2 linked regions of the Pelagicoccus sp. SDUM812003 genome follow. Each later gene encodes a partner of the first gene's protein in a complex. Links are inferred from orthologs where the notes say so. Each region holds a gene or a part of one and is shown in the gene's direction. Other genes may lie near its edges.

The links.
Region 2: the proteins of dinB (region 1) and dnaN are in contact, whole or in part, in a solved structure (PDB 1OK7), measured with the Escherichia coli proteins. The link is inferred for Pelagicoccus sp. SDUM812003 from one-to-one orthologs.

The regions. Positions count from the first base shown.
Region 1 is NZ_JARXHY010000006.1:172,272-187,624, reverse strand. The notes cover bases 12,423-15,353. They hold dinB (DNA polymerase IV), read left to right. Parts: upstream 12,423-13,328; coding sequence 13,329-14,378; downstream 14,379-15,353. Other genes in these bases: coaBC (bifunctional phosphopantothenoylcysteine decarboxylase/phosphopantothenate--cysteine ligase CoaBC), read left to right, coding at 14,454-15,353; QEH54_RS10525 (RNA methyltransferase), read right to left, coding at 12,436-13,233. Outside these bases: QEH54_RS10590 (tetratricopeptide repeat protein), read left to right, coding at 1-72; QEH54_RS10580 (sigma-70 family RNA polymerase sigma factor), read left to right, coding at 608-1,699; nadD (nicotinate-nucleotide adenylyltransferase), read left to right, coding at 1,740-2,348; rsfS (ribosome silencing factor), read left to right, coding at 2,345-2,734; QEH54_RS10565 (DUF481 domain-containing protein), read right to left, coding at 2,793-3,752; QEH54_RS10560 (prepilin-type N-terminal cleavage/methylation domain-containing protein), read left to right, coding at 4,019-4,399; QEH54_RS10555 (glycosyltransferase family 39 protein), read left to right, coding at 4,560-6,389; QEH54_RS10550 (hypothetical protein), read left to right, coding at 6,386-7,249; QEH54_RS10545 (glycosyltransferase), read left to right, coding at 7,249-8,709; QEH54_RS10540 (class I SAM-dependent methyltransferase), read right to left, coding at 8,732-9,580; QEH54_RS10535 (HDOD domain-containing protein), read left to right, coding at 9,777-11,756; QEH54_RS10530 (hypothetical protein), read right to left, coding at 11,897-12,265. UniProt on the Escherichia coli protein: Poorly processive, error-prone DNA polymerase involved in translesion repair and untargeted mutagenesis. Copies undamaged DNA at stalled replication forks, which arise in vivo from mismatched or misaligned primer ends.
Region 2 is NZ_JARXHY010000010.1:107,311-122,519, forward strand. The notes cover bases 164-2,950. They hold dnaN (DNA polymerase III subunit beta), read left to right. Parts: upstream 164-879; coding sequence 880-2,022; downstream 2,023-2,950. Other genes in these bases: pssA (CDP-diacylglycerol--serine O-phosphatidyltransferase), read left to right, coding at 164-613; QEH54_RS14410 (hypothetical protein), read left to right, coding at 2,226-2,950. Also shown: more of pssA, read left to right, coding at 1-163; more of QEH54_RS14410, read left to right, coding at 2,951-3,119; QEH54_RS14415 (DUF2309 domain-containing protein), read right to left, coding at 3,199-5,667; QEH54_RS14420 (proton-conducting transporter membrane subunit), read right to left, coding at 5,689-7,251; QEH54_RS14425 (LysR family transcriptional regulator), read left to right, coding at 7,338-8,237; GTP 3',8-cyclase MoaA, read right to left, coding at 8,234-9,247; QEH54_RS14435 (competence/damage-inducible protein A), read right to left, coding at 9,330-10,646; QEH54_RS14440 (excinuclease ABC subunit UvrC), read left to right, coding at 10,721-12,199; QEH54_RS14445 (glycoside hydrolase family 9 protein), read right to left, coding at 12,220-14,778; QEH54_RS14450 (lamin tail domain-containing protein), read right to left, coding at 15,031-15,209. UniProt on the Escherichia coli protein: Confers DNA tethering and processivity to DNA polymerases and other proteins. Acts as a clamp, forming a ring around DNA (a reaction catalyzed by the clamp-loading complex) which diffuses in an ATP-independent manner freely and bidirectionally along dsDNA.

The DNA.
Region 1 (15,353 bases):
AAGCTTCAGTCAAGCGATTCCATTCAGGTCCTCTACCAACAAGTAGAAGATGCCGTGCGCAACAGGGACTAAACGGGACAAACGAGAAAACCGAAGCCTCTCTTTTGCCGTGCAATAGATCGCCAGAATTCCAACTAGACGCCCAAAGGCGCTCGATAGTCGACCAGCCTTCTATATCTCACAGATCAGCGCCCAGACGTAAGCATTGGATAGAATCTGAACAGAAACCGGATAGATTCCAAACGACTCTGAAACCCAACTGGGAAACGAGACGACCACCAAGCCCATAAGTCGCCTATCAAAAGCGACTTAACAATGGTGCCCAGGGTGGGACTCGAACCCACACGTCCTTGCGGACAGCGGATTTTAAGTCCGCTGCGTCTACCGATTCCGCCACCAGGGCATTGGATGGAGCGTGAAAACCAGCAGAATTCCGTTTCAAAAACAAGCCCCTGATTCACACTTTTCCAAGGCGTTGCTCGCTTCGCTCGGCGACGCCTTCGACATGAGCGGCATGGTTAGACCCGGTACAGTCCCAGTCCAACCCAGCAAAGGGTCTTGCGCGACTCCTGCTTCCTTGCGAATCTAGCAGCGCCGCCAGCCTAAGATGCCCACGATTTCACGAGACCAATCTGCGGAGCTCCCTGCGAACGACCCCGCGAATCGCCCCGCGTTTTTGCGGATCGCTCGCGTTCGCTCCGCCTTGGATTGGATGATAACCAAAGCGGAATGGGAGGGGGAGATCGCTCTCGCGGCGTCGCAGCTGGGATTCAAAGGACAGCGACGTGGCATCTCGCTCCGCAAGGCCCTGCTTAGCTTGCCGCTTCAGCAGAAGTTCGAAGTCATCCTGCAGGCGATGGGCGAAGGCGAGCTAACCAAGCCCACTCACGCGGAATCGAAGCGCCTGGCTCGACATTGGGCCGTCACAAGCTACGTCGCTCGGACAGACTTCGCCGCTCCCTCCGCGAGCCATTGGCAGTCGCTGCGCTCGCTGACCAGGCTTCGAATTGCCGCCAAGTATCAAGGCTACAAGGAGGACCAAAGCGTCCTGTACGGACGCTTCGAGCCGCTGGTCGCCACATGCCTCCCACGCGGTCGCTGGAAAAGCTCGGGAGCCGAGGACGCCATGCAGGAAGGGCGGCTCGCTCTACTGCGAGCCATCGATCATGCGGACCCGAATCGATGCTTCGCCAGCTACGCCCGACACTGGATCAAGCGCGCCATGACGAACTTTGCCATGCGGCAGCGTCTTCCGGTAAAAGCCCCGATCAATCTCATCTCTCAAGCCCTCAGAGGCGATCCGGAAGACTCGACTCGGCGCATTGACGCGCACAGCGAGCTGAGAGAGGCGCTGCGAGCGGGCGTACTGCAGCTCGACTTTCCGCAAAACGAGGCCGAAGCGATGGTGGAAGCTGGACCTTGCCCGGCCGCGTTAGCCGAGGCGAACGACGAACGAGAGCTGGTTTGCTCGGCGCTCGCCCAGCTAACGGAGAAACAGCGACAGGTTATCCAGCTTCGCTACGGCGTCGAACGCCAGGGAGCAGACCATTCGCTCGCGCACGTCTCACGCGAGACAGGGATCACGCGCCAACAGGTGCATCGTCGCGAGCAACGCGCCCTGCAGACCCTCGCCCAGATTCTCCGGGCAGCGCGGGCGGAGAGCCAACCTACCTCGTCCGTCCGATCGCTCGCTGACTAGAGGAAGATTGACAGCCAGCCCGCTCCAGCAAGAGCTTCTCATGGTGGCCAAACGCATCGGAATAATAGGGGGCAGTTTCGATCCCATTCACATCGGGCACATGATCATCGCCCAGGATGCCTGCGAGCAGTTCGACCTCGACCGCGTGCTGTTCATCCCTGCCCGTCAAGCTCCGCTCAAGGCGGCCGACTCCTGCGCGACTCCGGAGCAACGGCTGGCCATGACGCAGGCGGCGACCCGCGAGGATTCGCGCTTCGAGGTTTCAGATATCGAATTCAAGCTCGGCGCAATCAGCTACTCCGTCGCGACCGCTGAAGCCCTGAAACACGAACGCCCTTCGGATGCGCTTTTCTGGATTCTCGGCGCCGACCAACTCGCCCAGCTCCACCATTGGAGGGACATCGGCCGCCTCGCCGAACTGGTTTCGTTCATCGCCTTCGAACGCCCCGGCTCGACGGCAGGGGCAAATAACGATCTGCCGCCACACACAGAGATCCTGCGAGCGAAAGCCCGGGCGATTGACATTAGCTCGAGCGAGATCAGACGCCGACTCAAAACCGGCCTGGAGACGAAGTACTTCTTGCCAGCTCCCGTATTTGATTACATCAAGACCCGAAATCTCTATCGCCAGAGAGACAACACCGAATGAGTACCGAAAAGTCACTGCCTGAAGACGGCCTCGAAACCCTCGCCCTCTGCTGCAAGACCTTGGAAGACACCAAGGCGGAAAACATCGTCGCCCTAGACGTGCGCGAGCAAAGCTCGATCACCAACTATCTGGTACTCGCGTCGGCTCTCGCCGAACCACACCTGCGAGCGATGAAACGAGATCTCGACAAGGCGCTGAAGGAAAAGAAGGTACGCATCCTCGGCGTGGACGAAGGGCCGGAGTCCGGCTGGTCGGTAGTGGACGCTTTCGACGTCATGATCCATCTTTTCGCCCCAGAGACCCGAGATACCTACAAGCTCGAAGCGCTCTGGAAAGACGCTGAGGAACTGGACGTCGAGGCGCTCAAGCAGCAGTTTTCGCTCTAGAGACCGTCCTCCAACTCCCTCGACGCGATCGCGACTCCCTCACAAGACGCGGGGAGCGCTAAAAGGCGTAGCCAAGCGAACTGACAAAGCGGCGGTCTTCCTTGAGCTCCTCGTCCAGGGAATTGTCGTAGCCCATTTCGTAACGAAGCGAGAGGTTTATCGAATTGGTCACGGCGCTGGTCACGGCGGCCGAGAAGCCGAACTCGTAGTTGTCCTCTTCCTCCAAGGGCATGGCGAATCGGAGATCCTGGGTGAAACGTATGCGCTCGGAAAGCCGATAGTCCCAGTCCTGGAAAATGTCCACCAGGTAGATCACCTCCTCTTCACTGTTCTCAAATTCGCGCCAACGACCGCTAGCCCCGAAACCCGCTGACAAGGTCGAATCGTCGCGATCGATGAAACGCGTCCCCAAGCCGAGCTTCTGCTCGAGATTCGAATCGATCAGCTTGATCGCGTCCGCCGAATAGATCGACTGCGATTCGTAGAAGACGCCGGGCCCGATGTCCTTTCGCCACCGCAGCTTCGAAGCGAAGTTGTTTTTGATGACCGAATCGTTCGCCTTGCCATAGTAGTACTCGGCATTGAAACGCAACTGGTCGGATTCCCGATCCAGCAACATGTCCAAGCGATAGTTGAAGTTCGATTGATTCTTGCGCCCAGAGGCGGAGTTTAAGCCGATCTGCAGGCGATTCTCCCAACGCTCCAGAAAGTCCTGCCAATAGAAGCGCGTCCAGCTCCACAGGCCAGTGTCCCCGAGCGAAAGCGACTCGTCCGTCACATCGATGCCATCCCCTTCCACCGTCGCGGGAGAAACGCCGGCATCGCTAGCGGCGACCGCTGCCGTCTCCGAATCGGAGGCCATCAGCAAGTCCTCAAGATTGACCAGACGATTCGCTGGTAGCGAGACCTCGCCGAGATAGTCCACCTCTAGCGAAACGGACTCTTCATTCGCCTGCAATAGCTCTCCAGACAAGGTGTCGCCATTGTCGAGATACACCGTCACAAGCTCAGCCGCCACGGGCGGAACCCATAGCAGTGAGTGAATCGAGAAAATGAATACAATTACCCTACCCATGATCATTAGTGCGATTACTCTACTCGATTTGGAAAGCGTGAGTTGTTCAAACAGTTTCTTTTAAAAACGGCGTAAAGGGCCAAGCATTTACCCAAAATTTCTGCGGCCTAGTACAAAGCGCTAAAGAGCCCGTGGAAATGCGCCGTAGCTCAGGATGTTCGTATCCATATCCAATCCAAAGAACATCAAAAACTAGGAAACATATCATAATGCATAAGAACACATCTAAGAAGGGTTTTACTCTCGTTGAAATCATGATCGTCGTCGTCATCATCGGCCTCCTGGCTGCGATGGCTATCCCAGCGTTCAAGAAGGTCCGTGAAGACTCTCGCCACTCCGCCATGGACAATGACGCACGTCAGATCGGAGCTGCCGCTCAGCAATACATGCTCGAGTCCGGAAACACCTCGGTCACCCTGTCCTACGCTCCAGGCACAGGCGTGGTTGGTGCTCCTCTTGATGACTACGTCAAGCAGATCGGCAAGAACTACACCTTCGACGACAACACTCTCGACGACACAGCCACCTTCTCGATCACTCACAACCTTGGTGGAACCCGCACCTACACGGCTGAAGGCCAGAAGCAGTAGTCAACTCCTTCGATCGTAACAACTTTCGACAAAGCCACGCCGCGAGGCGTGGCTTTTTTGTTTTCCGCTTTCGCCTCAACCAACGTGTCTCGTAGCCGATAGCGAGTAGATGCGCTCATCTGAATAAGCGCCTTCTCCTAAGCTCGCAGGTACCACCGAAATGAGACTCACGTCACTCGCTCTCAGTTCCGCTCTCGCCGCTACGATCGGGTTCCTTCTCTTCAGTCCCGATCGCTGCGAGCTGCTGCTATCCGAGACGGGCTACTGGTTCACTCTGGCCTGCGTCGGCATTTTCACTTTCCACTTTTGGCAGAGCGAAAAACCGAGCTTACGACTTCCAACGAGGAGAACCGCGATTCTCGCAGGCAGCTGCCTGGCGATGGCTGGCCTGATGTTTCTGAGGGAAGGGCCTTCCTTCAAGGTGACCATGGACGAGCCAAACCTCGCCAATGTCGCTATCAGCATGCACGAGCATCGGGATACGCTCATGCGGGAAGCGTCGGCCGACCTAGAGTCGTCAAGCGTCAGCAGTCTGGACAAGCGTCCTTTTCTCTTCCCTTTCCTTGTATCCACTATTCATGACGTTGTCGGGTTCCACCCGCATAATCCTTTCTACCTGAATCTCTTCCTGACCGCACTGCTCCTGTTCACGGCGTTCTCGCTCGTGGCCAAGACTACGGGGAGCAACGCGGCCGGAGCGATGGCCGCAGCCTTCATCGCGTTTCACCCACTGTTCGTCCATTCCTCCAGCGGTGGCGGGTTCGATCTGCTCAACGCGCTTCTCATCGCTCTCTTGATTCATCTGGGGATGCGATTCGCAAGGACTCCAGAGCCGACAAGCCTCAACACGCTGCTCTCCGCATCCGCCTTGCTCGCGTACACTCGATACGAATCCGCACTGTTCGTGTTCGCCGCCGGAGCGATCGTCATTTGGCGATTCTGGCGAAGCCGCGCCTATTTCGTCACCCGATACGCCATTCTCTTTCCATGCCTTCTGCTGCCCATCGCCTGGCAAAACAAATACATCCGGGCGAACCCGGATTTCTGGAACCTGCAGAATCCCGATGAGCCGACCTTCGGGCTGGACTACTTGACGCAGAACCTTTCCGCGGCGTGGCGGTTCTTCATTTCTCCCGCTGGCCAGCTTGCCAGCTCGCCGTTCGCATCCGTCCTGGGTTTTCTCTCCCTCTTATTCGTATCCTATTTAGGGATACGTAAGCTTGTCGAATCCCAGCGAAGGCATATCAACGAGCTGGTTCCCGCAGCGATCGTTTGCGCGTTCACCATCGGGAACTTCGGCATTCTCATGCTCTATTTCTGGGGAAACCTCGACGACGTCGCAGCCAGCCGGCTCGCCATTCCCTTACTCACGGTATTCGCTTTGGCGACCGGTTGGGCGTACCACGCTGGCGGCAATCGAGCCCCAATGCTTCGGGCGCTAGTCGCGGGCGCGATCTTCGCTAGCTGCATCTACAGCTTCCCAGTGACGAGTCAGGCTCGATACACGAAAACGAACTTGCCAAGCCTTCGATTCGAATGGGCGCAAGCAGAACTCTCCGGTCTCATCGGCAAGGACGATCTCGTCGTAGGCGGTCCGACTCGGCTCTGGTCGGCCCATAAGATCCCCGCGATTCCGATTCGCCGAGCCGTGCTCGGCATCGAGCCTCTGAGCCTCCATCTACGCTTAAGCACCTACGATGACATTTTCGTCATTCAACACTTGCACCACGAATTCGCGAACGGGGAAATCGTGCCGACGATCAATGCGGGCAACGACCTTGGACCCGCCTTTAAGCTGGAGCCTATCGCCGAAACGTCAACCTACCCCTTCAACCTCACTCGGCTCAGTCGACTAGTAGCGATCGATCTGCAGGAGGTTGAGAAAATCGGTCTGGAGGCGTACCATGAACGCTTCGGGAAAACGGCCTATCAAACCCATAAGGTAGTCAGCGAGGAAGCTCTAGCCAACTGGGAGGGATCCCTGCCATGAACGCGCCAGACAGCCAATCTTCTCCGGCGGAAACCCGGTCTCGAGCATCCACCCGCCACGCCAACGAAAAGCGAGCGCGGACGGACCACGAGCGCCCGCATCCCGACGGCGACCTGAGCCTGGCGACCTACGACCTTTCCCTGCTGGAAAGCTCGCAAGACAAATGGAAGCGCAGCCCGGCGTTGAGAATCGTCTACCAACATATCTTTCGCGAACTGCTTTCCCACAGAGCAAAGGGCAGGACCTTGGAAATCGGGAGCGGTTGCGGCTTCGTCAAATCGGTAGATCCCGACATTACGACCAGCGACGTCGCTCCTACCCCTTTCTCCGACTTGGTTGTCTCAGCTTACGACATTCCGAGATCCGACCCAGACTGGAGCAACATCGTAGCCTTCGACGTCTTCCACCACCTCACCGAACCCATGCGTTTTCTTCGCAGCGCTTGCGAAGGGCTGAGGCGGGGCGGAAGGATTCTTCTTTGCGAGCCCGCCGCCACCGGTTTCGGGAAGGGGTTCTACAAGGCGTTTCACTCCGAACCTTGCGAGCCGAAATCGATCCGAGCTCCCTACGTTTTCGAACAGCAATCGGGCAGCGCCCTGTTCGCGAATATGGGAATGGGTTGGGCCCTGTTCGAGAGAGACAGGCAAAAAATAGCGCGCGAGCTGAGAGACATGGGCCTAATCTTGAAAACCGTGCGCTACCGAGACCTGCTCGCCTATCCCAGTACGGGAGGCCTGTCCGGGAGGGCTTTCCTGCCTGCATTCCTGCTGCGGCCGCTCTTGTGTATTGAGAAATCAATACCGCAACGCGTCCTACGCCACCTCGCCCTGCGTATGATAATCACTATCGAAAAGATCTGATGGCTTCCTCGCTCAAACCGCATTTCGACGAGGCCGCATCAAAGGATGCGAAGCCGAGGCGTATCCAGAAGACCTTTCACCAGCAGATCGCCGAGCTGCTTCGCTTTCGCATTCTGTCGGACTCGTCGATTCTCGAAGTCGGCTGCGGAAAGGGTGACCTTCTTCCTCAACTGTCGCCAGCTCGCGGACTCGGCATCGACTTCAGCGAAGAAATGATCGCCGCAGCGAAAGCGCGGCACGAGGACGCGAACCTCCATTTCTCCGTAGCTGACGCAGCGCATTTCAATCCTGGAGAAGCCTTCGATCACATCGTGCTCGACTACTTGCTGGGCTACATAGACGACATCCAAAGCTGCTTGGAAAACCTGCTCAAATCCGCCGGGCCACGCACTCGCCTGCATATCACATCTTTGAATACAGTCTGGCGACCGGCGCTGAGCATCGGACAGAAGCTGGGCTGGGTGAGCAAGCAGCCGCCCAGCAACTGGCTCTCCACGCAGGACATCGTCAATCTGCTGGAGATCTCCGGATGGGAAGTCGTCTCCAAATCATGCGAAATCCTGCTGCCGTTCCAGATCCCGATCATCTCACCCCTTCTCAACCGCTTCGCAGCTCGCCTGCCCTTGCTACGGCATCTCGGCTCCACGCTGCTCATCACGGCTCGACCGCAGACCAGCGTAGCTCGCCCGTGGAACCTCTCCTGCAGCGTCATTGTGCCCGCTCGCAACGAAGCGGGAAACATCCGCCCCGCCCTCGAGCGCATCCCCTCTCTGGGCAGCGAAACCGAGGTCATATTCATCGAGGGCAACAGCAAGGACAACACCTGGGAAACCATCCAAAGCGAAGCGTCTCGCTACCAAGGACCGCACACCATCCGCTCCGCCCGACAACCGGGCAAAGGGAAATGGGACGCGGTGCGCCTAGGTTTCGAAATGGCCAAAGGCGACGTATTGGTCATCCAAGACGGCGACCTCACCGCCCCGCCGGAAGACCTGCCGAAGTTCTTCAACGCCATCGCGGACGGGACCTGCGAATTCGCCAACGGCAGCCGCCTGGTCTATCCGATGGAATCCCGCGCCATGCGCTTTCTTAACCTGTTGGGAAACAAGTTCTTCGCCATCACGCTCAGCTTTCTTCTCGGCCAGAACGTCAAGGACAGCCTTTGCGGCACAAAAATGATGCTGCGGCAGGACTACGAGAAGCTCAAGCGGCGCATCGAATCATTCGGCGACTTCGATCCCTTCGGCGATTTCAATCTTCTCTTCGGCTCCGCCTTGCTCCACCTGAAAATCCGAGATATTCCGGTCCGGTATCGAGATCGCTTATACGGCGATACCAACATATCCCGCTTCCGCCACGGCTTCATCCTCTTGCAGATGGCATGGTTTGGCCTGCGAAAGATCAAGTTCGCCGGTTTCTCGAAAGAGCGCCAACCAGAGGAAGTCAAGGGTCAGAGCTAAGCGCCGCCCGCCTCTGCTCCTTCTACGTCTTGGCCACGTAGATGATCGTTTCCGAATCCTCTTCCGGAGGCTCCGAGCCGTAGTCTCCGTACAAGGCGACCTCCTCGAATCCGGCCTCTTCGAGCAGCTGCATCATCTCGTGCGGCAGGCGCCAGATCAGACGCATGAGCGTTTCCTGCTCCTCTTCCAGACGGCCGCTGCCAGACTCGCGTCGATAAACGTTTCGCAACTCCAGCCGCTGAGCCTGCCGATCCAGTTTCCACGACTGAAACGCCTTCAAGCGTTCGCCCGTGGCCTCGTCTCGGCGCTCCCGCCTCAGCTCCAGTCCCCCTTCATCCGCCTCCTCCCAGACATAGTCCCAGGGCAGGTAGATCGGGACCACTACCTGTCCACCCGGCAAAAGATGGTCGCGACAGCAACGCAGGCTCGCAATCCACTCGTCCCGAGTACCCAGCATTTGAATACTGTAGCCGGGAATCAAGATCGACCCGAAACGCCTTTCACCTAGATCGAACGAGCGCATATCCGCCTGGCCGATACGCGCCTCGAAACCGGAGTCGCGGAGCGATCTCTCGCAAATGGACAGCATCGATTCCGAGCAGTCGATCCCCTCCACCTGACGCTCGTCGCGAAGCAGCGGCAGCATCAGACGGCCGGTCCCGCACCCCACATCGAGCACCGGACCGGGGTGGCTCTGAACGATGAGACGGTAGAAATCCACGTCCTCGAAATCGCTCAGCTCATCGAGCAGGTCGTACCACTTCGCCTCCAGACCGCTGTATTGATAGGTTCCTTTCACAAGCGCCGCAGCATGCTCGACCTTTTCCCCTTGAGGCAAGCCCCCAGCGATGTCCTTTCCCGACGCCCCCACCGCTCGTCGGATACCTACTGGCGAGCGTGCCCTAAGTTCCTTATGTAGTTCTCCCGCCTCAGAGACATTCCTCTATAGGTAGGATCGTTCAACCTAATGCAAAACCGCGCCCTCCCCTCAAGCCTGCTCCCGAGGCGGTCGTTTCTGAGGCACACTTCTCTTGACTCTCATTACCCACTAGCGGCCCAAACACCACATGAAGACGCGGATCCTCATCATCGACGAAGACAAGGAGCAACTCTCCACCTATCAGGAAACCCTCGCTCCGAAATCAGCTCAATGGGAGCTCATCTGCGCCGACTCGGCCGGGGCCGGGCTCGAGTCCGCCAAAGCGCAAAGTCCGGACATCGTCATCGTGGCGTTCTCCGTGCAAAAGGAGCACGGCGTGGAGCTGCTCGACGAAATTGAAAAACTGCTTCCCAATTCCCAACGTTTCATCGCCGCCAAGGAAGCGGACAAGCCGAAGCTCGACGACAGTTTCGGCCACGCGTTCCAGTTTCTGCCAAATCCCTGCCCGGCGAATCGCCTCATCACCGAAATCCAGCGCTGCGTAGCCATCGACAGCTGGCTGGGCAATCCAAGGATCAAGGAAGTCGTGGCCAAGATGGGAGAGTTCCCCAGCTTGCCTCCAATGTACCTGAAGGTGGTCAACGAGCTGAACTCCCGAAATTCCTCCGCCGCCTCCATCGCCAACGCCATTTCCGGGGACCTCGCGATCAGCGTGAAGGTCCTGCAGACAGTCAATTCCTCCTACTACGGCTTCGAAGAGAAGATTTCCGATATCACCCAGGCGGTCAGCATCCTCGGCCTGGACTGCGTCAAAAACCTGGTGCTGGCCATCCAAGTCTTCAGCAGCTTCGGCCGCTCCCCCGACCACAAGGCCATCACCGACCAGCTCTGGCACCATAGCATGTCAGTGGCCGTGGCCTCCAAGCGCATCGCCCTCTTCGAAACCGAAGAGGAAAAGCAAGGCGAAGAGGCCTACACCGCAGGGCTCATGCACGATCTGGGAAAACTCATCCTGCTCGACGCCGAGCCGGAGAGCTTCCTCGCCGCTCGCGAGCAAGCCAAGGAAAAGAACCTGCCGCTCTGGCAAGTGGAAAACGAGATCCTCGGCTGCAACCACGCGGAGATCGGAGCCTACGTTCTGGGTCGCTGGGGCATGCCGGCCTCGGTGGTGGAAGCGGTCGCCCTCCATCACGAGCCGATCAACTCCTTCGGCAAGCGCTTCTCCACTCTCGCCGCCGTTCACGTCGCCAACGCTTTGGTCTGGGAACGCCATCCGGGCGAAGCCAAACCCGACGCCGCAGCCGACGAAACCTTTCTCATCGAGATCGGAAAAGTCAGCAGCTGGGAGACATGGAAGGCGGTGGTCAGCGGTCGCGAAGTGGAGCAGCCCAAAAAGTCCCTCTCCCTAAAGAAGCAGCAAGCGGCCAGCGACTCGCCCCGCGAGCGCCCCGCGACCTCTCAGCCGAAGGCCAAAACCGAAAGCGCCTCCGCGGCCCAGGCCCAGAGCGCGTCGGCAAGCTCCGCCTCCTCAGTCGACTCGAACTCCGAATCGCCGGAAGCCAAAGGCAGCACCCTCGCCCCGATCGGCTTCGCCCTCGCGGCCTGCGCCGGCGTAGCGGCCGGGCTCTTCTTCCTGCTCAAGCCGGCGCCTCAGCAGACCATCGAAACGCCGCGCGACGAAGCGGACATCACCTTCGCCGACTCGCTCGAAAAAGCCAGGGACATCGCTGGCGTGACTGAAACCGAAGACGCCCTGCAGGAAATCTTCGATTCCCAGGATCCCGAGATCGAAGCCGCGAAGGCAAGCCCGGACCAGGCCGAGCAAAGCGAAACCAGCATAGCCTCTAGCGATACCTCAGATGCCGAGGAGACGCCGGCCTCGGACACCACTCTCGATGCCGCTGCCGAACCGGTCGAGGAATTCGCCGAAAACGTGGAGCAACAACCTGCGGCATCCCCAGAACCCAAGCTGCCGGAGGCGAACGAGTTTTTCCCGAACGTGCAGCTCGCGGGCATCTTCTACAACGCCGCCAACCCGCTCGCCAGCATCAACGGACGCATTCGCCGGGCTGGAGACGTCGTCGACGGGGTCGAAATCGTACGCATCGAGAAACTGCGCGTCATCGTACGCTACCAGAACGAAGTCCGCGCCCTGAAGCTCAACTAGCGGCGCCCGCCCACCACCACTTTCGGAGCCATAGCGCTCCTCGCACGATAGCAAACGTCGCGAATCCCATGCGGGGTTCGCGACTGTTTTCGTCTCTCAGACACGGATAGCGCTGCGCCGAGCTGCCGCCCGAAAGGCTCCTAAAAGGCGCTCGAATCGACGCTCTCGATCCAGTCCACGTAGCTCGACGCGTTGCCATCGTCGATGAACTCGGTCGTCCCCTCCACGCGGCCGTCCTCCGAATAGAATACCAGAAACGGAATGCCGGTGATGCCGAAGCGCTGGCGAATGCCTTCCACATCGTCGTCGCGACGCGGGATGCCGATCTTGGCCCCAAGGATGCCTTCCTGTTGCAGATAAACGTCCAACGCGTCGCTCTCGTTCAGCAAGGCCTCCAGCTTGTTGCACCAAGGGCACCAATCGCCGTTCCCCTTGAAAATCATCAGCAAGCGCTTCCCCTCTGACTCACGTTTGGTCAAAGCCTCCTCGATATCGGATAACCAGTTCATATTAAGCGGCCCCATTGCTAATCCACCCCCGCCAACAATCAAAGACATTCCGCCCTCGCCCAGCCATTTATCAGGCGCCATCGGACAACTCCTTTTCGCCACGTTGCAAAAAACGCTTGCCGCCCGAGCCAGTCCACGCCTCTCGCGTCAACGCCCCTCCCCGCAAGCCACTACGAAAGCCTCCAGCGAGCGAGGAAAACAGCTGCCGCCAGGGCTGCGTTCAGCGATTCCCCGCCCCCGAAGCGTGGAGCGAACACCCGGGCGTCCGCCTGCTCGGATACCGTTTTGGAGACGCCGCGGGCCTCGTTTCCGATCACCAAAGCGCAGCGATTGGGAAAGACGAAGCCTTCCAGCGAGGTCGCCGCTTCGAGTTCGGTAGTCACCAGCGAAACTCCGAGCGCCTGCAGACGGGCAATGGTCGCAGGAAGGTCCACATCGGTGGCCACTGGCAGGTGAAACATTCCACCCATGCTCGAGCGGGCGGTCTTGCCGTTTTCGAGCTCGGCGCAGCCGTTCCCCAAAACGATCCCATCCATCCCGAACCAATCGCTCGCTCTCACGATGCTGCCGCAGTTGCCCGGGTCGGAAACGTCGTCCAGCAGGACCAGCCGAAGCGGTCCGCTGGCTGGCAGGTCGCGCTCCAGCTCGTCGAAGCTCACCCCCACCGCATCGATCAAGGCCGCCACGCCTTGGGCGCACTTCGTGTCCGAGAGCTGGCTCAGCTGGACCGAGGTCGCTACAAACGCCTCGCTCGACACCTCCACGGCTCGGGTTAGGATGTCCTCCTCTTCCGACGCGCGCCGCGGGTCTTCCTGGTAGATCAGGGCATGGATCCGCCGCTTGGCCTTCAGGGCTTCGTCCAGCAGGTGCCACCCTTCGATCAGAAAGCGACCTTCCGCCTGACGCGTCTTCTTCTGGTGAAATTTTCTTAAGGAGCTAAGCTTGGCCTTGGACAGCGCTTGAGACATACCCGGGAGTAAGATCAAAAAGCGCCCAAGAAAGAAGCAGAAAAAAACGCTCTCGCCGCCTCGTCTCCGTCTCCTTTTATCGAAACCCTCGCACAATGATCGTCCACATCGACATGGATTGCTTCTACGCCGCTATCGAAGTCCGCGATCGACCAGAGCTGCGCGGAGAGCCGGTAGCGGTAGGCGGGCGCAGCTCCAATCGCGGAGTGCTCACCACCTGCAACTACGAGGCTCGGACCTTTGGTATCCACTCCGCCATGCCAACCTTTCAAGCCGTGCAACGCTGCCCGCATCTGGTGGTGCTTCCGGTACGCTTCGAGGTCTATCGAAACGAAAGCCGTCGCATCCGCGGCATTTTTCGGGAGTTCACGGACAAGATCGAGCCACTCTCCCTCGACGAAGCCTACCTCGACCTCAGCCACCGGCCAGAGCCCGCTAGCGAGCTGGCCAGCGAGATCCGCCGCCGCATCCGCTCCCTCACAGGACTGAACGCCTCAGCTGGCATCGCCCCAAACAAGATGCTAGCGAAAATCGCCAGCGATTGGAACAAGCCGAACGGGCAGTTCGAAATCAGGCCAGCCGACATCGCCGCTTTCATGCAGGAGCTGCCCGTATCCAAGATTTGGGGAGTTGGGAAAAAAGCCGCTCAGCGTCTGGCGCGGACCGGCATCCAAACCTGCGGCCAACTCCAGCAGATTGCGAAGTACGAGCTGCAGCAGCGTTTCGGCAAGTTCGGCTCCGAGCTCTACGAGCTTTGCCGTGGCATCGACGATCGACCTGTCGTCACAAACCGGATACGCAAATCCATGAGCTGCGAGCGCACCTTTTCCCGCAATCTCCAAAGTCTCGAGGAACGCATGGAATACGCAGCGGAGATCTTCCGCGAACTCTCATCGGACCTGGCCCGAATCAAAACCGACCGCCCCATCGCCAAGCTATTCGTCAAGTGCAAGTACGCCGACTTCTCCCGCAGCTCCATCGAGCGCAGCGGCTTGCCCTTCGCCTTGGCCGCCTTTCAAGACCTGCTAGCCGAATCCTTCCGAAAACGATCCGATCCCATTCGCCTGCTGGGGCTGGGCGTGCGATTCGTGGACCCGGAAGGCAACGCCCGCCTGCCGCGACAGCTCGAATTCGAGCTCAGCTGAGTCGGTCCTGGGCGCTTACACGCTTGAGCTCCCGAGCAACTCTCTCCATCTAGGGATGACTAAACCCAATCGATCGTGCTCACTGGAAAAAACATCCTACTCATCATCACCGGCAGCATCGCGTCCTACAAGTCACTGGAGCTCATACGCTTGCTCACAAAAGCTGGAGCGACTGTCGAGGCGGTTCTGACCCGTGGCGGCGAAGCCTTCATCACTCCTCTCTCGGTCGAAGCCCTCATCGGAAAGCGCGTGCACACCCAGCTCTGGGACGATCGCTCCTACCAGATGAACCACATCGAGCTCTCCCGACGAGCCGATCTGATCGTCATCGCCCCGGCCAGCGCCAACATCGTTTCAAAACTCGCCAACGGCATCGCCGACGACCTGGCTTCCTCCGTGCTGCTCGCCCGCAACAAGCCGGTGCTGCTCGCCCCGAGCATGAACGTCGAGATGTGGGAGAACCTGGCATTTCAGCGGAACCTGAAACAGATCCAGGCCGACGGAGCCGCCTACGTGCCGCCCCAGGTCGGCATCCTCGCCTGCGGCGAAAGCGGCATCGGCAAGATGGCGGAAGCTGCCACCATCTTCGATGCGGTCTGCGAGCGCTTCAAGAATCAGGCCCGCCTCGCGGGCAAAACTGCCATCGTCACCGCGGGCGGCACCATCGAGCGCATCGATTCAGTGCGCTACCTGAGCAATTTCTCCTCTGGCAAGCAAGGCATCGCCATCGCTCAGTCGCTGGCCGAAAGCGGAGCGGAGGTCCAGCTCGTCGTGGGCAACGTTTCCACCCACCTCCCCAGCCACCCGAACATCACGATCCAGCGAGTGGAATCCGCCGTGAACATGCACGCAGCCGTGCACCAAGCCCTGCCCGCCGACGTGTTCGTAGGCTGCGCCGCGGTATGCGATTTTCGCGTATCCAATATCTCTGACAAAAAGATCAAAAAGGAAAGCGGGTTGGAGCTGAGCTTCGAA
Region 2 (15,209 bases), on another replicon or contig:
GGTGGCCCGGCTCGGCGGGCGAGAGTCCCTCTTCGGCAAGGAGTTCGACTCCATCGCCGACATCGTCACCTTCGGCATCGCGCCATCCCTGATGGTGCTCTTCCTGCTGCTCAATCCCGCCCACAACGAGGACTACTCCACCAAGGTCGGCTTCTTCCTGGCATTCGTCTACCTCCTGTGCGCTGGCGTGCGCCTGGCGCGCTTCAACGTAATCACCCACCCCGCGGTGTATTCCGAAAAGCTGGACAAATCCAGCGGAGACTTCCTAGGGCTTCCGGTGCCGGCCGCGGCTGGCATGATCGCTACCCTGGTCCTCGTCATGACTAAACATGGTCTGGAGCAGCGTTGGGCTATCGCCCTGCCGGTGCTGATGCTCTTCATCTCCTACCTGATGATCAGTTCGATCCGCTATCCCAGCTTCAAGAACATCGGCTGGCAGACTCAGATCCGTTTTCGAACCTTCGTGGCGGTGCTGGCGCTTTTCGCCATCATCTACTTCTCCCGCGAATACGCCTTGGTGCTGATGTTTCTCGGCTACCTCTTCTACGGCGTCGTTCGCCATCTGTTGCGCCTGCGCAAGAAAGGCGAAGGAGCAGATCCCGCCGAGGAATAAGCCTTCCAATAAGTGGCAACAACTCGTGAAGAACCGCGCAATAAGCTGGTGAAATTCGTTTTTTTTTAACATGCGCTTTTTTGCCAGCAAAGAAACCCCACAGGCTTGCACATTTTCGAATCCTTCTTAGTGCTTGAATTCCATTTCTTTACGTCGCTTATCCCCGATATTCACAGAGCATAAGAATACGGCTTATCTTTTTAAATTAATTAACTACTATCCATTGGAATTGTCAGAAACTCCAAAACTCCGCTAACTCGTCCCCAATGAAGTTCAAAATCCACCGCGATCATTTCAGCAACGGTCTCCAACAAGTTCTCAACGTCGTTGGATCGAAGGCAACGATGCCAATCCTCAGTAACGTTCTCATCGAGGCGGAAGGCGAAACGATCTCGCTCACCACGACCAACCTTGACCTCGGAATCTGCGCTCGAATCAAGGCCACGGTGGAGGAGGAAGGCGCGGTGACCTTGCCGGTGAAGCGTCTGGCGACCATCGTGAAGGAGCTTCCCAATAGCGACGTGAAGGTCGAGGCTTCGCCCAACAACCAGGTCAAGATCGCATCCGGTGGTTCGAACTTCAAGATCATGGGCATCAGCCGCGACGAGTTCCCGGCCTTGCCTGAGTTCAGCGACGATCGCTCCTTCACCATCGAACAGGGCAACCTGGCCAGCATGATCAAGAGCGTGTCCTACGCCCAGTCGACCGACGAGACACGCTACATGCTCAACGGGGTGTTCTTCAATTTTCTCGAACCGGAAGAAGGCGCTTCCGGGAAGCTGAGCCTGGTGGCTACCGATGGTCGCCGCTTGGCGAAGATCGACCACGAGATGGAAGTGGGCGAAGGCATGTCCGGCAGTCTGATCCTTCCTGCCAAGACCGTTTCCGAGCTGGTTCGCCTGCTCGACAAGGGCGAGACCTTGAAGATCGCTTTCAACGATCGTCGAGTGGCCTTCCAGATTCATACCAAGGACGATTCCGACGGTTTCGTGGGCGACATCCATCTGGTTTCCAAAGTGGTCGAGGGCAATTATCCGAATTATCAACAGGTTATCCCCAAGGAGACGCATCAGCGCATCAAGGTCGAGCGTGAGCTCTTCCTGCAGTCCATTCATCGCGCCGCCCTGGTGACCACCGATAAGTCGAACCAGGTTAAGATCCAGATCAGCAACAACTTGATGGAGCTTTCCGCGTCCAGCCCCGATTTCGGCGAGTCTCACGAGTCGCTGGCGATCGACTACAGCGGTCCGGACCTGCAGGTCGCCTTCAATCCTCAATTCCTGATGGATCCGCTGAAGGCCTTGGCCAAGGACGAGATCTTCTTCGAGTTGAAGGACGAGGTCAGCCCTGGCGTTTTCAAGACCTTGGAGAGCTTCCTCTGCGTGATCATGCCGGTTCGGTTGACCTGAGCGAGGTCGACCCGAGCGGACCCCGATTTTCCAAGACCCGCTTCTTGTGAGGCGGGTCTTTTTGCGCAGCGGCGCCTTGTTTGATGAAATCAACGCTTCGTGCTGGATCGTAACCCAATCTCAGCGTAGTTTTCAGAGCTTCGTCCTCTTTAGGATTGAGGACGCGATGAACCCGCATTTTGTGCTCAGCCAAGTTTTCTAAAATGGATATTCCGCAAAGCGCCCTTTCTCCCTACGTGGAGTATTTTGTCTATATCTGCATCGGACTCTCCCTCTTTCTCGGGATTATGAACAACCGTAGCACATCCCTGAAAGTGTCCGTATTCAATCGTTGGGCACGCTGGCTGGCAGTGTCGCAGGGCGCAGCCTACCTGGCTTTCGAGGGAAACTGGTTCGAGCGGCCCTTCTGGGTGCTCAGCGTGACCTTCTTCCTCGGCTGGATGCTGCTGGAGACCATTTACACCTGGTTCGCCATCAGCGCCCTTAGTCAGAGCGGACTGGCTCTTTTTCCTCGTTTCAAGGAAAACACCTCGGGAGAGGAATGGCCGGCTCAGAAGCAGCTGTTCGAGGTCAAGGACTGGCTTAGAGGAAAAGGCTTCTCGCGATCCACCGCGGTTTTGGCAGACCTAGGCCACGGGATCCAGGTTCGCTCCAGCATCTTCCAGAGCGAGGACAATTCGATTCGTTTTCAGATCCTCTTCGTGCCGCAAAGCAATGGAGATATCGGCTACTGCTTTTCCTTCGCCTCGGAAACCGAGTCAGGGGAACGCATCGTGACCGACAATCTCTACATGCCCTACGGAGGCTTCTATCCGTCGAGCTGGTACGTGCTGCGCAAGCCTTGGTGCCGCAGCATCGTGTCCCTCTACAAGCAGCATAGGAAGCGATTGAAAAACAGAAAGCTGCAGGCCTTCGACGACGATCCGATCGACGACCTGAACAATCAGCAGCGCGTGCTCGAAAAGACCAATATCGAGGAAGGCTTCCTCGTGCCTCCCCACCTCCAAGAGGAGATGGGCCGCATCACTTGGGAAGGCCGATACCGTGTCTGGAAGGAAGTTTGGCTGCTCAACTATTTCGGTCGCCCGACAGTCTAAGCAGCCGTACTGGGTTTAGACTGTCGAAAGGCGATGTCGGATAAACAGCGGTCGGTGAGAACCGCTGGGCAATAGTCGTTCAGGACTGCTGCGAGGCTTCCGCTTCGATTTGGTCGGGTAGCAGCCATTGGCCGCTTTCGTGTCGACGAGCCCACTTGTCGCCTTGCTCGCCAAGGGCCACAAGATGTATCCAGCTATTGGTTACGAGATCGTTCAAGTGTGGCTGCTGCTGCAAGATGCGATCGATGGTGGCCGGTTCGGCGGCGATGCAGGCCAGCAAGCGGGCGGGCCGGTGGGCAAAGTCCTTTCCGTCGTGCACGGACTGCCAAGGCAGTCCCACCTTGAGGTCGTTCTCGTTGCCAATCGCGACGCCGATGCCGCCCACCACGTTGTGGATGGTCTTTTGACCGCTGCCGTAGGTCTCGTTGTTGGAGGCGGAAGCGAAGTACTGGAGATTGATCCAGCTCCCCACCACCAATGGACCTGCGAGAATGTTCTCGAGCCGCATTCCGTCGGGATCGTTCCCAGCGTCGTATTCGTGCAGGAAGGCCTTGCCCTTCAAGTCGCTCGCTCGGGTCCACGAGCGTGGAGCGACGATGAAGGCTTCGTTTCCGGCGAGCCCCCATTCGGGGCGCACCTGCGACCAGTCCCGACTACGAGCGCGGATTTGCTCGGTATTGGTTTGGCTGGAAGCGATGCCCAGCGTGGCGCGTCGTTCTAGCAGACAGAGGTCGCCCGCCTGTTTCAAGGCCTGTTCGGTTTCAGCCACTTTCGCTCGGCTCCCCACTGGGATGCTCTCCGTGTCGAAAAGCTCCACTTCGTCTGTTGTGGTATTATGGATACCGGCAAGGAAAAGGCTGTCGTCTGGAATCACAATGCCACGGGCTTTCAGACCGCTGCGAATGGCCTTGTCGTTGAGCAGGCTGACCGCTAGGCGAGCATTGACGTCGCCCGCGTTTCCCCCGCAGGCGCCGCAGTCCAAGCTCGAACCGTAGGGATTGTTGGCCGTTTCGCTGCCGTGTCCGCAGATGAGCACGATGGGGGCGACGTTTTCCGTGAGGTTTATTCCTCTCAGAAGGGTTTCCGCTAGATCGAGGCGCTGCTTCTGCCCAAGGGCATCCAGGAACTTTGGCACTAGCTTGTTTCGGAACGAAGGATCAGACTTAGCCAGACTTGGAAAGCTGGCTTTGAGGAGCTTGCTCAGATAGCTCAGGCCGATGGCTTCCACGAAAGTGAAACAAGATGCCGCGGATTCGCGAAAGCGTCTCCAAGCATCACGCTTGCTGGCCGCCTCGCCTGCTTGGCTCTGCAGCGAAATCCACTCGTCGCAGTCCAGGCGCGAAACGCTCGGCGCGGTCTTGACCGGTGGAGCCAGCAGAGCTGGACAAAGCGCCTTGTCACTTTGGGTTCCAGGGATGTGGTGATGAGCAGGAATGCCGAAGAATCCGGCGAAGCCGATGGTTTGGGCGTCCGGCATGACCGACTCGAGGCTGCGGCGAAACCGTTCCGAACGAACGTCGATGCAGAAAACCGCCTGCAGCGAAGGTCGATCCTTCACTGGCTCGTTTTGAGGAACGATCTGGGTTCTCAAATGGTTTTCGACAGAGAGCTCCACTGCCGATTGCCAGAGGAGCCGAAGCGCCAGCTCGACCGAGATCCCGGGCTCTCCGGTGTCGCTGAGGTCTTCCATCAAACTGCGTTTCCAACCGAGGATTCTATCTTCGTCGTCATTGGAATTCAGATACAGGACGAGTTCGTAGCAGAGCAAGATGGCGAGCAGCTGCAGGCAGTTGTCGTCGGATTCGCCACGTAGTTCCCTCTCACGATCGAGGTATCTTAGGTAGCCTGACCAGCCAGGCAGCTCGAGGAACGCCCGCTCCAGAATATCGGCGCAGCGTTCCGCGGGAATCTCTAGGCAGGCAATCACATAGCGAATCGCCTCCGTAGGACTATCAGGAATCGAAGCGATGATGCCCTGCACGTTTTTGAGCCCATGGTAGGAGAGGTTGCGATCGATAGCGGCAAAGCGTCTCCAGCCCGAGAACAGCGACTGTTCTTTCCAGGGAGAGCTCCAGATAGATTGTCCGCGGTCGAAGTGAGCGGCGCACCACTTGCCCGCCTCCTGCTTGAGGACATGGTTCCAGCGCGTGCCCTCTCTTCGGTCGAGATAGGCGCTGAAGGTGCCGATCTGAAACTCCGGATAGTCCGGCTTCTGATAGGATGCGGTCAGGCGGATCGACGTGTCAGCGTCGAAGCGAAGGTCGCGCTGCGTGAAGGCTTCCCGAATGGCGGGCGACGCGAGGTCATGGGCTTTTTGTAGGCAATCTTTGGATACGTGACCGTCGGTATGCTGTTGGTGGAGATAGTCGAGCGCAGGCAGCGGATAGTCGCCGTGCGAAAGCTTCAAATGGCTGGATGCCTCCCAGATAGGTCGATCGGCGTACCCGATGAATGGGTTTACGGCGACGAAGTGAGTGAGCGGCCATAGTGGGGCGATGGTGTTGATCGCCTGCTCGATGTCGCTTTGCAGGTTGTGATTCGTTTTCATGAGTGAAAGGCGTTGGAACAGTTAGGCTTGATCAGGATGAAGGCGGAGGAAACGGATGGTGCGGTCCGCGATTGTGTTCAGATAGAATCCGTTGAAGGCATGCACATAGAGTTTCGATACCCAGCTGTCAGGTCTCGCTGCTTTGGATAGGTTTTGTAGCAGTATCGTAAAAATGAATACGCAGAAGATAATTCCGGCTAGCGTTGCGTCGAAAACGGAGCTGGTGAGAGTATGCACAGAAATTTCAGGAGCTACCCACCACGCTGCGAAGTTCGTGAGCAGGAGATAAGCGCTTCCGATAGCGGCGGCCGAGAGGAAGCCGTTGGCAGGGCGCTGTGTGGGAGATTGATAGAGCAGCTGTATCAGAGCCGCGGCCAGCACCGCAGCGAATACGTAGGCGCCTGGCTTGCTGTCGAATCCGCCAGACAGCGCGACAAAGAGACCGAGAGACAGCAGGAATCCCGCTGCAGCTGCAGCGACCAGCTTGAGCGGAGTCCTAGGCTCTGTATTTGCTGGAGCGCTACGGGTTTCAATGGCGCGCACGCTCGACCCGGAAGAGAGAAAACTGTGCGCCTTGTAAAGCGAGTGGGCTACGATATGCAGCAGCGCCAGGTGGAAGGCGCCGAGCCCGCACTGCATCAGCATGAAACCCATTTGGGCCACGGTAGAATAGGCGAGGCTTCGTTTGACGCTGGTCTGCGAGAGCATGACCAACGACCCGAAAGCCGCTGTGATCGCTCCGGAAAGGGCTAGCAGATGGAGTGGAGCCGATGTATCCGAAAATTGGTAGAATGGCGCGAAGGTGATGATAAGGATCCCGCCTGCGTTGACGATGCCGGCGTGCATGAGGGCCGAAACGGGAGTTGGTGTTCCCATGGTCTCAGGTAGCCAGGTGTGGAACGGGAACTGCACCGACTTCAGGATCGCCGCCGCTGCGATGAGCCAAGGAATGTAGCTAGGAAGGACCGTCTCCTCAGCGCGCAGGGAATAGAAAATCTGCTCGAAGCTTTGACTGCCAAAGGCGAAGTAGGTCCCGCTGAAAGCGATGGCCAATAGCAGGTCGCTGATGCGACTAACTAGAAATTTCTTGCGAGCGGAGTACCGGGTGCCGCGTCGGGCAGGATAGAAGACCAGAAGCTGGTGCAGGCAAAGGCTTGTCGCGATCCAGGCGACGAGAAACTGAGCCAGTCCCGGGGCCATCACGAGAGCGATCACGGAGCCGAAGGTGGCGCACATCCACTTGGTGAAACGTCCGTGGTCCGGCTCGCCTGCGAGATAGTGCTTGGAGAAACGCAATATGATCGCGGCCAGGAAAGTGATGAGAAGCGCTAGGGGGATGGACAAGGCATCGAATCGCAGACCGATCCACTGATCGCGCGTCACGGATAGGAGTACCCCTTCTCGCCCGGCCACAAGCCAGGCAGCTCCAGCGAGTAAAGTAAGCGCGAAAGCGAGCCACCCATGGCGCTCCCCGAGCGAAGCGGCCCGCAGCGGGTTCGCGTTCAGCCGAGCTGACGAAGCGAGAAGCCAAATCAATAGCGAAATGGTGGAGAAGGAAGCTCCGATGAATAGGATGTTGTCCATGCGACACAGTGTACGCGATTGACATTTATAAATCAAATATAAGTATTATAAGAAATCGTTCACTTTTATAAAACCATAGGCCTTGGATGACTCAGCTCAACTATCACCACCTCAGGTACTTTCATGCCATCGCGCGGGAGGGCAGTCTGACCAAAGCGGCCGATCGGCTAAACGTTTCGCAGTCCGCTTTAAGCATTCAGCTGAAGAAGCTGGAGGAGTCGCTTGGCTGCTTCTTGTTCGAGCGCGAGCACAAGACGCTTTCGCTTACGGAGGAGGGGCGCATGGTGTTGAACTATGCGGATGCGATCTTTCGCACGGGCGAGGAGATGCTGGCCACGCTGCACAACCGCGGCGGGCACTACCGCAGCGTGATTCGAGTCGGAGCGGTGTCTACTCTTTCTAAGAACTTCCAGATCACCTTCCTCAGCGACGCCCTCGACGATCAGGAGGTGGAGGTGGTCATCTACTCGGCTAACTTGCAGGAGCTGATCGGCCAGCTGAAGGCTCACACTCTAGATATCGTTTTGTCGAACAGCGCCGTGCCAGCGGAGGTGGAGCCCATGACCCGTACGCAGATCGTGGCTGAGCAAGCGGTGAGTCTGATCGCTCCTCGGGACTATGAGTTCAAGGTGGATTTTCGTTTTCCCCAGGATTTGCAAGGGGCTCCGGTGGTGCTGCCGAGCCGCGAAAGCAGCCTTCGCTCGAGCTTCAACCTGCTTTTGGAGAAGGCGGGAATCGTGCCTCTCATCGCGGCGGAAGCCAATGACATGGCGACCTTGCGTTTGATCGCTCGCGAGGTGAACGCTATCACTCTAGTGCCCCCGATCGTGGTCTTGGATGAGCTTCGCAGCGGCGAGCTCAAGGAGCTTTGTCAGGTACCGAATCTGAGGGAAACGTTTTACGCCATCACCGCGGATCGCCGCTTCCCAAACCGATACGTGCAGCGTCTACTGGACAAGCCATGGCAGGGCGGGTTTGCGGTCTAGCCGCCGATGTACGACATCTCCACCTTCTTTTTTCGCTCTGCGGGAACGCCTTTGTGTCGATCTTCTGAATACCGATCGTGCCGTCCCAGCCAAATACGCGACAGAAACTGAAGCAGTTCGTCGTCGCTGACTCCGCTTCGGATCTTTTCCTTTAGGCTGATGCCGCTTGATGCGAAGAGACAGGTGTAGAAGTCTCCCTCCGCCGATATGCGGGCTCTGTTGCAGTCGCCGCAGAACGGATTTGTAATGGAAGTGATGATACCGAATTCGCAATCGGTGTCGTCGAAACGGTAGCGTGTCGCTACCTCGCCTCGATAGCTCGGATCGACAGGCTTGAAGGAGAACCGGCTAGCGATCGTATCCAGAATTTGCTTAGCGGGAACCACTTCGCCGAGCTTCCATTGGTTGGTTTCGCCGACGTCCATAAACTCTATGAAACGCAGGGTGATCTTGCGCTCGCGGAAGTACTCGGTCATTGGCAGGATGTCGCAATCGTTCATGCCGAGCTTCGCTACCATGTTGACCTTGACGGAGAGTCCAGCTGATTGGGCGGCGTCGATTCCATCGATCACCTTTTGCGGGCTCGAGCTTTGGCCATTCATCGCGGCGAATCGATCCGTATCCAAACTATCGAGACTAACGTTTATTCGTTTCAATCCAGCGTCCTTGAGCTGCCCAGCCAGGCGAGGGAGCAGGACCCCGTTGGTGGTGAGGGAGATGTCTTCGATCCCGACCTCCTGGGTCAGTTTCGAAATGAGCACGGGGAGGTCTCGTCGCAGCAGCGGCTCTCCGCCCGTGATGCGGATTTTTTTCACGCCCAGCTTGACGAACGCGTGAGCCAGCCGAACGAGCTCCTCGTAGCTCAACAGAGCGGATCGGGGCAGGAAGACGTGGTCCGGACCGAAGAGTTCGCGAGGCATGCAGTAGGTGCAGCGGAAGTTGCAGCGATCCGTCACCGAGATGCGCAGGTCGCGAAGGGGGCGTCCCAGTTTGTCCGTTATTTGGCTCATTCGATCGTCTAATATGAAGCAAGCGGAGCGTCAGGTAAAGCGGCAAGCGAAGGCCTGAGCTTAGCTGCTGATCTAGAGGCGCTTACTTTAGCGATCTGAGGATCTTGTCGGATTCCGCCTTGAGGGCGCTGTGCGCGTCGTCGTCCAGTTTCTCGTTCGCCAGAAGCTCGCGTCTCAGCCAATCCAAGGCGGCGGCATGGGCCCGGCGCTTGATGCTTGCTCGAGTTCCTTTGAAGAAAAGCTTCTTGGCCCAGGTGCCGCGGGGCGAGTGCAAGCCGAGGTAGATGGTGCCGACCGGACAGTTTTCGTTCCCTCCGTTCGGACCGAGGTAGCCAGTGGTGCTGAGGGCGAAGTCGGACTCCAGCTTTTCCGAGATGCCGACGGCCATGGCGATGGCGACCTCCATGCTGACCTCGCCGTGCTGCTGCATCATCTCGGCGGGTACGCCCAGTAGCTCCTCCTTGCTGGAGCTGGTGTAGGCGATGAGGCTGCCCTTGAAGAAATCCGTGGCGCCCGAAAGGTTGGTGAGCTCGTCGGAAACCATTCCGCCGGTGCAGCTCTCCGCGATGGCGAGGGTGAGTTTCTTTCGCTTCAGCAGGTTCGCAACCGTCTTCTCCAGAGAATCGTTTCCGCAGGAGATGAAGTTTTCGCCGAGCAGCTCTCGGCATTCGTAGGCGATTTCGACCAGCTCGTCGTAGCGATCTACCGTATCCGAGTATCCGATACGGAAATCGACCATTCCCAGATGGGCGCAGTAGGCGACCTGCAGGCCCTCGCGCTTGTCGAATACGGGCTGGAGCAACGTCTCAAGGGAGGACTCCCCCACTCCCGAGGTGCGAAGCTGGATGTGGTTTTGCTCGCCGCCCAGGATATCCTTTTCACGCAAGCGCGGCATGACCTGATTCTCGAACATCGGCCGTAGCTCCCCTGGCGGACCCGGCAGCATGACGAGGATCTTGCCGTCCTTTTCCAGCCAGATGCCTGGCGCGGTACCGTTTGGGTTCTCCAGCGCTTCAGCGTTTTGGAAGCGATAGGCCTGTTTCCGGTTGTTTTCGGTGAGCTCGATGCCGAGCGCCGCGAAGCGATCTTCGATGGCCTGCATGAGGGTCGGGTCGAAGACCAGCGGTTCGCCGAGGCATTCGGCGATGACTTCCCTAGTCCGGTCGTCTACAGTGGGACCCAAGCCTCCGCTGGTGATCAGGACGTCAGACTTCTCCCAGTAGTGCTTGAAATGCTCCTCGATGTCGGCCGGATCGTCGGAAAGGGTGAGGTTCGCGTGCATGGTGGCACCCGCTAGCCGAAGCTGTTCTCCGATATAGGTCAGGTGGGTGTTTGCGGTCAAACCCAGCAAAAGCTCTTCGCCTAGAGTGAGTAAAATGATTTTAGAAGCGGAGACCATCGATGATCTTAACGATTCGCGATGGAATCGGATTGGTTTCTGGGCATAATTAGAATGAATTCACTTTGAGACAAATGCCAACCTCTGTGCCGAGTAATTTGAAGGAAAAGGTGCGGCGACTGCCGGATCGCCCTGGGGTCTACTTGATGAAAGATCGTTTAGGGTCAGTGATTTACGTGGGAAAAGCCAAGAGTCTGAAAAAGCGCGTTTCCACCTATTTTCAAGCTTCCCGTCGCTTCGCCGACCAGCCGAAGATCCGCGCTCTGGTGCAGATGATCCGCGATTTCGAGATCATCGAGGTGAAATCCGAGCCGGAGGCCCTGTTGCTGGAAGGCAAGCTGATCAAGAAATGGAAGCCGAAGTACAATACGGATTTCGTTGATGATAAACGCTTTCTGCTGGTGCGAGTCGATATGACCCGGGATCTGCCGCGCTTCACTCTCGCTCGCTTCAAAAAAGAGGATGGGGCCCGCTATTTCGGACCGTTCGCTCACGCCCAACATATTCGAAAAACGTTGAGCGAAATGCGTCGCCGCTTCGGCATCCTGCTCGGCGATGCCAGCCCTAGGCGTTTGGAGGACGGCAGGTTTCGGCTTTACGACGACGTACGCTCCGAGATTTACGGCCATGAGAACGTGGTCACGGTCGAGGGCTATCTGGAACGGCTTGAGGAGGCGTGCCAGTTCCTGGAAGGCAAGTCCCGCGAGTGGCTCGAGGAGCTGAAGGTCGAAATGGCGGAGCAGGCGTCCGCTCGCAACTACGAAAAGGCCGCGGAGCTTCGCGATATCGTTTTCTCGCTAGAGGCCTCGCTGAAGAAGACGCGCAAGTTCAAGCGCGAAGTCCAGGTTCCGAATACGGGTCAGGAGAGCATGGCTCTGCTGGGCAAGGAGCTCCAGCTGGCAGAGTTGCCGCGCGTCATCGAGTGCTTCGACATCTCCCATATATCGGGCACCTTCGTGGTAGCGTCCATGGTTCAATTCGTAGACGGAAAGCCGAACAAGACGGGCTATCGCCGCTTCAAGATAAAGAGCTTCGAGGGCAACGACGACTTCCGCTCCATGGAGGAGGTGGTAGGCCGACGGTATCGCCGCTTGAACGAAGAAGGAAAAGGCTTTCCCGACCTGATCGTGATCGACGGGGGACGTGGGCAAGTCGGGGCCGCGATCAAAGCCTTCCTCCTGCTGGATCTGGAGCCGCCGCTGGTGATCGGTCTAGCGAAGAAGCACGAGACCATCATTTTCGCCGACGAGCGCCCTCCCCTGCAGCTACCGCTGAACCATGCGGGACTCCAGCTCCTGCAGCGCTGCCGCGACGAGGCCCACCGCTTCGCCAATACCTTCAACGCGGACCTGCGCAGCAAGCGTATCCGCGAAAGCATACTGGACGACTTTTCTGGTCTCGGTCCGAAGCGCAAAGCCAGCCTGCTCGACGAATTTGGAAGCATCGACCGACTTAAGGCAGCCTCCATCACGGAATTGAGAACGGTGGAAGGCATCGGGCTCGAAACCGCGACGCGCTTGAAGCGGTTTCTGGACGAGCACTATACGCGATAGAACAGAGCTGCTCGAATCGATCAGTCCTTTAGCAGATCTTCCACGGCGTTAGCCAGATAGAGGTAGAGGCTGCCCATCGGTATCACATACTCGTTCTGACCCCAGAAGAACGGCCAGTCGCTCTTGTTTTCCGGATAATCAGGAGGGAGAATCAACACGCCAGGGACCACTCCTCCAGGTATGAAGGAGAAATCCGCCCGATTCGCCCCGTAGGCCACAGTCTGAGAATTAGCTCCGACTCCGGATACGAACGAGTAGTTGGAATCTGGATGCACGCCATGCAGATAGTCGATGCTGCGGAAAACGGGATTGGTTTCGATCAAATCGGGAAACGATTTGTGGAGGGCGTAGTTGGTAATGCCATACCGGATGACGGCTCCAGATCCGGCCCATCCCCCTCGAGTGATCGGGACTCCATACGGGTTTTCGGAAACCATCTCCTGGGCATTTTCCTTGTACTCGATGGCAAGTTCGCGAATGCGGTCACGGTAGTCGCCATCCATGAAGGGAATGGCTTGAGCGAGTATGAAAGCATTGAGAAAGAAACGCTCTTCCACCTGCGGGACCAGCTCCCTTATCGCATCGCTATATTGAGCATCTCCAGTGCAGATGAGCAGCTCGACTGCCGCTTTCAGCTTTTCCTCCTCCAGTCGCCCACCAGTGGTGTTTCCGACGCGAAACAGGTTTGGCTCCCGGCCGCTTTCGTAATCCCAAACCGATTTCGCTGTCTGGAGGCATTCTTGAGCTAGGGACGCATTGTGGGAGTCGAGAGCCCTGCTGGCGGCGGCAAGGGCGGCGGCTGAGCCGTAGTTGAGCGCCGAGGTATTCGTAGTGAAAGCCCATCGATCGTCGAAGCGGCTACTGTATCCATTTTCCTCGATTGGCGCCGGTTCGTTCGGCGTCGGATCCACGGTGGATGGCAGGTATTGCTGGCCCACAGTGCGCGAGGAAGCGATCGGATCCAAGCTGGGATCGTAGATCAGTCCATCCGTTTTGGTGATGCCGTCACCAAGATGCGGATACTGATAAAGGTGACCCGATACGATGCCCGGAATGGCATGTCCTACCGCTCGGTGCTGGGCGATCAGGGCCAGGGTGCCGTGCTCGATCTGCTGCAGGATATCCGCCGCTCCGTCCGGGCGCTGGATCTCAGCGTACTTACGGGCTTGGCTCACGGTTGTATTGTCTCGTTCCGGTCGAAATTGCTCCCAGACGTGAACGAGTAGCTGCACCGTGGAGTACTGCGACTGAGTTCGAATGTCGTAGTCTCCTGCGTCGTGCCACCCGCCGTAGTTGAGACCGGGTATGTGTTCGAAGGGGGCGAAATCAGTATCGGTGTCCTCTCCATGAGCGAAAAGATCGAAGTGCTCGTAGTTGGGCGGGGCTTGCAGAGCGTCGTCCAAGTGGTCCGCTCCGTGCCATACGCGATAGGCTTCTCGCACCTTCATGTGATCCATTTGCACGGGGAAAAAGACGTCGAGCGTAAGGTGCCAGTTTCCCTCTTGAGCTTTTTTCGAGATGGGAAAAGCGTTTGTTTTCGTATCGCCGTACTCGATACGATAGAGCCCTTCGTCCTGCGCTGAAGAAAAGTCGAATTCCAAATAGCGATAGCGCAGATAGCGTCCCCAAGACGTTGGCGCTCGCCGTGCCACCAGCTCTTCGCTGCCATCGGAGTTCACTCTGAGAAGACTGACTTCCGACGCGGGTTCGTCGTTGCTGTCGAGTTCGATGATAGCTCGCTTCGGCTGATTCGGGTGGTAGCCAACCTGTGAAAATCCGATCACGGGCTCGCGTATCCAGTTTTCTAATCCGCTAATATCCAACTCCCATTCGGCGACCTTTCCGGACTTGCCACCTGGCAGGAGGGAGCGAGTGACATACCAGCCATTTTGAGCTTTCGATCGACCGTCGTAAAGGCGCAGGGGTTGATCTCCTTCCACCACTCGGATGCGAACCCGCTGCTTCGAATCGGCAGGGGCCAAGACAAGCTCGTTTCCCTCCGCTATGGGGCTTGGCTCGGTCAAACCGTTTTCGCTTGTGATCATTTGGGCGGACGGATGTCGGGGGAAAAGTCCGGGCTCCCCGTCCATGATGTAGGATTTACCGAAATAGGCGGCGGGGAGGAACTCCATGTTGAATCCTGCCTTTCCGACCAGATGCTCGGGAAGCGCCTCGTCGAGATGAATGCTGGCGAGAATCTTGCCAGCCTCCGTCTTCACGACCACGCGATAGCGAAGCTCATGCTCCGGGTATTCGAGCAGGGTCGTGATGGTTTGGGTCTGGTGATCGATTTGCCGATCCACCAAGACCCCCATGCCATCCCATTGCTCCGGCGTGGGAAGAAGCCGAAGGTCCCCATTGGTCGCGGTTCGCTCGCCGTGGTGGATGATTTCGATGCCGCTCGTTTTGGCGTCGAAAAAGGTGCCGCCTGGAGGATTGCTGAATGCCAGGACGTTCACCCCGGGTTTTTCGAAATAGGATTCTTCGTTGAGGGAATAGGGCTCCTGGGCGAACAAGGTTGGAGCGGCGCAAAGCGCCAGCAGGGAAAGCGAGGCGAGTAGTCTTGGGGCTAGTGTCATAGATAGGGAAACGGTATCCCAATCGCCCGACAAATCAAATGGCTCGGCGTTCGACGTCCACCGCTGAGCGCGCCTAGCGTCTCGCTGCTTCAGGCCAGCAGTGCGCTATATAGATAGAGCTTTTTCATCTGTAGGTCGATAGCGAGCGCGAGCTGTCGAGCGAAGAGAGAAACGCTAATATGGAGCTGCGGTGCGCTGGATCCTTGTATGTAAAGAAAGGATAAAGAGTAGGCGCGTGGGCATCGCTCGGTCTCACTCCGAGATCTTGATCTGGATCTGGTAAAACGATGTTTTATCGAAATCGAGTATCCGCCAACGAAGCAACGAAGTTCCGTCGCCCAGAGCTCGCTCGCTTTCCAAGACCAGCGCTGCGGGTTTCCAATCCTTGAGATCGATCGAGGCGTGTACCGTCTGCGTGTAGTCTGGCGCGG